2 linked regions of the Bdellovibrio bacteriovorus str. Tiberius genome follow. The protein of the gene in region 2 binds, or shares a complex with, the protein of the main gene of each other region. Links are inferred from orthologs where the notes say so. Each region holds a gene or a part of one and is shown on either strand. Other genes may lie near its edges.

Region 1 (2,939 bases), 1.6 Mb from region 2 along the record:
CGGCAGTTCGCTGTTGATTAGCAAATGTAATCTAACAACGAACATGAGCAATAATAGAAAATGAAAAACAAAAATTATCTGGTTTTATTCTGCAGGCGAATCTCGCGACGTTTTTTCGCCTGTTCGAAACGGCGTTTGTCTTCGTCGGATTCCAGCACCAAGCCCGGAACTTCTGTTGGTTTTCCCATAGAGCCCAAAGCCACAAAAGTCAGATACGCAGAAGCCGTATGGAAGGACTCTCCGGTTTTTGGATTTTCTGCATCCACACGAACCCCGACTTCCATTGACGTTCTGGAAGTGTAGTTCACGCTGGCCTTCAGATTTACCACCCAGCCCTTGTAAACAGGTGCCACGAAATCCAAACGGTCAATACTGGCCGTGACGGTTTCCTTGTTACAATGTCGTTGTGAGCAGATCGCGGCGCAGATATCGATCCAGGACATGATCGTTCCGCCAAAGACACTTCCCAAAGAGTTGGTATGGGAAGGAAGAACCAATTGAGTCATTACCACTTGAGATGATGAGACGGGTTTTGAAGCAGCCAAGATGCAGCCCCTTTCTGAAAAAACAAAGCGCAGGTCTGTGTCTCCACATCCTGCGCCTTAGAACCAATCTAATCAATAAAGATTAGATGCCGCCCATACCAATATCGGAGTTACCGCCACGGTTCAAACCGCTACCTGGTAGAGTTGTAGTACCTGCAACAGTCGCAGATCCAGCTGGGATCGTTTGTGTTGCATTGTTATTGAATGCAGTTGCAGCAGCTGCTTGGTTGTTGTTCTCAGCGCGAACTTCAGTTTCAACGAAGCCCAGGTGAGGCAAGCACCATACGATCAACTGTGCACGAGACTTCACATTCATTTTTTTGTAGATGTTTGTGAGGTGAAATTTAACTGTTTTCTCAGTTACAAAAAGCTGGTTCGCAACTTCCTTGTTGGACAAGCCTTTAGACACAAGTTCAGCAACTTCTGCCTCTCTATTTGAAAGACCTTTTTGAATCAGGACATCTCTGAGCATCCTTGCTCCCTCCCGCTAATTGTTTTTGTTTTTAAATCCGTCTAAACCTTCAACGCCACCCAGGACTCATGTCCAAAAGTAGCCTCGACCACCTGTAATAAAGTCTGACAACAAAAACTGAAATTCGCAATAGCTTTGGACTCTAGTTTTAAAAAACTAGACCGATAAGCATGAGGATTTTACACAGTTTCCAACATTCAGGAGATATTATGTTTCCCACAAATACGAAGTTTTTGGTCGTTGATGACTTCGCAACTATGCGAAAAATCATTAAAAAAGTGCTAAATGAGCTTGGCTACACCAACGTAGAGGAAGCTGATGACGGTAAAACGGCCCTGCCGATGATCCAGGCCGCTCATGATGCAGGCCAGCCTTACGGCTTTGTCATTTCGGACTGGAATATGCCCGGAATGCAGGGTATCGACCTTTTGAAGGCCTGCAAAGCCGATCCCCGCACTAAGTCTGTGCCATTCATGCTGGTGACTGCAGAGTCCGAGCAAAAGCACATCCTGGAAGCCGCTAAAGCCGGCGTTTCTGACTACGTGGTTAAACCGTTCAACTCTGCCACTCTGAAGGGCAAGATGGAACGCGTTTGGGCCAAACACAACCCTTCTGCGCAAGCAAAAGCTTCCTAAGATCTGGATCTGGAGAAATAAATGTCTGCAGCACCAAAAGAAGCTATCAATCCCCTGTTTGACAAGCGCTTGATCAATGCTTTCGTCGAAGGCGTTATCAAGACCCTGAAAACCATCGCTCAGACCGATGCAACACCTGGCAAGCCCTTCATTGAGCCGCAATTCGTGCTTAAAGGGGAAATCGCCGGCATGGTCGGTATGGTTGCGCCTCCTTTGAAAGGCACTTTGCTGATCTCTTATGGCAAAGACAGTATCTTCCACATTCTTGAGAACATGCTGGGCGAAAAGCACACCTCCATCAATGGTGATGTGTCGGACGCCGTTGGTGAAATGACCAACATGATTTACGGTTCTGCCAAGACAACTCTGAATCAACTGGGTTACAACTTCGAGATGGCAATTCCAACCGTGATTTCCGGTGATTTCAAGATCACCCACGCTGATAAAAGTGCCACACTCGTCATCCCCTTCAACCTGACGAACGGCTCCACTTTCTATGTGGAGATTTCGGTGCAGCAATGAGTTCCACTTCAGGAAAGACGGTTGATGTTCTCATCGGGAGTCCCCGTGACTCCTTCTGGGAAGCCATCACCTCTATCCTGAAGGGTTACTATCCGTACCAGCTCAAGCACTTCAAATCCATCGACGAAGCCCTGGATCACGGCACTTCCGAAAACTTCAAACCTATTTTAGCCCTTGTCGACGGACAGGACGGCACCAATCTGACCAATGAATGGGTGCAGTCCACCAAAATGAACTATCCCGACTGCCCGGTCATCGTTCTGCATTCCTCCGCCGCCCCTTTGGATTTCTCCGTCGTGAAGAAAAACGGTGCGAATGAAATCATGCACATCAATTTCGACCGTGAATTCATTTCCGACATGGTTCTGCAACTGGCCCCGATTGAAATGGAAGGCGACCAGATCCCGATCACAGCGCTAATGCCCGTGGATCTGCGCGATATGGACGCCGGAACCAACATCAACTTTGATGTCTTTGTCCACCTGCCCGCCAATCACAGATCCGTGATGATGCGTAAATCCGGCGACATCGTCGACCAAAAGCATCTGGACAAGTTCAATGCCTTAAAACAGCAGATGTACATCAAAAAGACCCAGATGAAACCGTTCTTTGAATACGCCCGCACGGTGATGAGCATGCGCAACATGCCCCTGCCGATCTCGATGACAGAAAAATTCCACCGCTCGAAAAAAGTCATCTATGAAATCATGGCGCAGTTCCTGAATGGTGCTTCCACGGACTATTCCGAAGGCAAAGTGATCCTTG
Region 2 (2,763 bases):
GGCGCCTGTTTGGCGAAATAGTCAAATTTTCGCGCCAAAACTTTGGCGCCTGTCATAGAATTACTACCCGGCAAACATTCACCACAGGGGCAAAAATTGCCCCAATTCAAATATGTTGTCCCGCAGTCACTGGCCCTCGGCGAAGGTCCTGTTGGCATCCGTGTTGCTTTCAATCTTGATAGGACCACTATGTGGTCATTCATCATGGAGGATGAAGTGGCTGAAGAAAAAGCGGCAGCATCGGATGTATCGTCAGCTCCGAGCGGGGGATCTGGACAAAAGCCTATTCTACTTATTGCCTTGGCGGTCGTTAATATGCTCGTCGTTGCAGGTGTTGGATTCATGCTCTATTCCAACCGCAAGAAAGAAGCGGCAGAATCTAAAATTGAACAAGTGATCAAAGGCGAAGCAGAAGCTCAGCACAAAGAGGCCACTGAAGAAAAAGAGGTCATCGGTAAAGTCGTTCCTCTGGAAACCTTTATTGTGAATCTGGCGGGCTCTAAAGGCCGTAAAGTCGCAAAAGTGAACATGGAGCTGGAAGTGACCGGCAGCCACGTCATGGAAGAGCTGGAAAAGCGCAAAGCCCAGATCCGCGACATCATTATTATTATTCTATCCAGCAAGACCTATGAGGATGTTTCCTCCAGGGAAGGCAAAGACAGTCTTCGCAGTGAAATCAAGGACACCATCAACTCTTTCCTGGTTCAGGGAAAGATTTCCAACGTGTTCTTCACCGAGTTTATTTATAACTAAGGCAGGACTATGAATCAGGTTCTTTCACAAAGTGAAGTGGATGCTCTGTTAGCCGCGGTCTCTGACGGGGACGTGGGCTCGCCAGAGGCGTCCAAGCCCGAAGCGCAGAACGTCGGTAAAGTCGACGAGCGCAAGATCGTTTCTTATGACCTTACCAGCCAGGACCGTATTATTCGTGGCCGCCTTCCTCAACTGGAAGTTATCTACGAGAAATTCATGCGTGCCTTCCGCGTTTCTTTGTCATCTGCTTTGCGTAAAATCGCTTCCATCACACTGACTTCCACTGAATTCCTGAAATTCGGGGAGTTCATCAATACATTGCCAATGCCGACGTGCATGTCGGTGCTGCGTTTCGGAAACCTGCGTGGTTCCGCACTGTTCGTGATCGAAAGCAAGCTGGCTTACGCACTGGTTGACAGTTTCTTTGGCGGTGCTGACCGTCCTTATACAAAAATCGACGGCAAGGACTTCACCCCAATTGAGCTTTCCATTGTCCAAAAGGTGGTGGGTCTGGCGATCAACGATATGGAAATGGCGTGGGCCTCCATTGAAAAGATCGGCTGTTCTTTTGTTCGTACCGAGGTGAACCCGCAGTTCGTGGGTATCGTGCCTCCGACGGACGTGGTTATTGCCTCCACGTTTGACGTGGAGCTTGAAAACGCGACGGGCACGATCTCTATCGTGATTCCTTACGCGACCATCGAGCCGATCAAACAAAAACTGCAGACCGGTTTCCAGGTTGAAACCGATCAGACAGACAAAAAGCTTTGGACTGCGATCATCCAGGAACAGCTTCTGGAAACAGACATGGAGATCAAAGTGAACCTGGGCGAAACCGAGATCAAGCTGAAAGATCTCATGAACCTGAAAGTCGGCGATGTGATTCCGCTGGATCAGGATGCTTCGGGTGAATTCGACGTGGCGGTCGAAGGTGTCAGAAAGTTTAAAGGTTATTACGGAATACATCATGGAACCGTGGCTGTGCAAGTGACCAGACCGGTGGAAAAGTAGGGGGATGAATGAGCGACGATACATTGGATAATCTGGCGGATCAGCTGGTGGCGGAAGCTGCCGGTATGGCTGAATCCAGCGGAAGAAAAGCTTCCAGCGAGATGCCAACACATAAAGACAGAAACCTGAGCCTGATCCTCGACATCCCTTTGAAAGTGTCAGTGGAATTGGGCCGTACCAAAATGCCGGTGAACGAACTGCTGAACCTGACTCAGGGTTCCGTGATCGAGCTGAGCAAGCTGGCGGGTGAGCCGATGGAAGTTTACGTGAATGACAAGTTGATCGCCCGCGGCGAAGCCGTGGTGGTGAACGAAAAGTTCGGCGTGTGTTTGACGGATATTATTTCACCTGCTGAGCGCGTAGAGCAGCTCAGATAAGAGGTATGAAGATGCGTTGGTTGCTTTCTTTGATCTTTGTAGTTTCAGTTTCTGCCCATGCGGAGCAGGCGTCCACGCCAACGGCGGCAGCGTCTGAATCCCAGGAGCTTTCCGCGGCCGCGACAGCAGAGCCAAATGATCTGCCAAAGACAGAGTCAAAGGATGTCACTAAAAATGACAACCGCAAAGAATCCGAGATTCTTCTGAATCTGGAATCCAATAAGAAAGCAGCCTCTGAAGGCGGCGGACTTTTCCGTATTCTTTTCACCCTGTCCATGCTGGGTGTTGTGGGTACGGGCGCGTTCTTCTTCCTGCGCAAGTATAAAGTTCCCAAAGCGATGAAACATCAGACGCAGATCAAGGTTTTGCAGCAGCACTACCTGGGTCCGAAGAAAAGTCTGGCAATCGTGCGCGTGGCGGGCGAGTCCATCCTGATCGGTGTGACGGATCATAATATCTCCATGATCAAGTCCCTGTCCCTTCTGGATGACGAAGTGCCTGAAGAAGCGCCACAAAGCTTCGGCAAAGTTCTGGGTCAGTCCAATTCCAAAAATGTGGACTTCGACGACACGGCGGCTGAAGAGGAAACTCCGCCTTCGCGCAAACGCAGCGCCAAGGATCT

Evidence for each region.
Region 1: the proteins of fliM (region 2) and BDT_RS09065 are in contact, whole or in part, in a crystal structure (PDB 1F4V), measured with the Escherichia coli proteins. The link is inferred for Bdellovibrio bacteriovorus str. Tiberius from one-to-one orthologs.

What each region holds. Positions count from the first base shown.
Region 1 is NC_019567.1:1,899,144-1,902,082, reverse strand. It holds BDT_RS09065 (response regulator), read left to right. Parts: upstream 1-1,226; coding sequence 1,227-1,652; downstream 1,653-2,939. Other genes in the region: BDT_RS09055 (HD-GYP domain-containing protein), read left to right, coding at 2,171-2,939; BDT_RS09060 (chemotaxis protein CheX), read left to right, coding at 1,674-2,174; BDT_RS09070 (helix-turn-helix domain-containing protein), read right to left, coding at 628-1,017; BDT_RS09075 (acyl-CoA thioesterase), read right to left, coding at 75-506. UniProt on the Escherichia coli protein: Involved in the transmission of sensory signals from the chemoreceptors to the flagellar motors.
Region 2 is NC_019567.1:3,453,588-3,456,350, reverse strand. It holds fliM (flagellar motor switch protein FliM), read left to right. Parts: upstream 1-762; coding sequence 763-1,764; downstream 1,765-2,763. Other genes in the region: BDT_RS16290 (FliO/MopB family protein), read left to right, coding at 2,147-2,763; BDT_RS16305 (flagellar basal body-associated FliL family protein), read left to right, coding at 190-753. UniProt on the Escherichia coli protein: FliM is one of three proteins (FliG, FliN, FliM) that forms the rotor-mounted switch complex (C ring), located at the base of the basal body.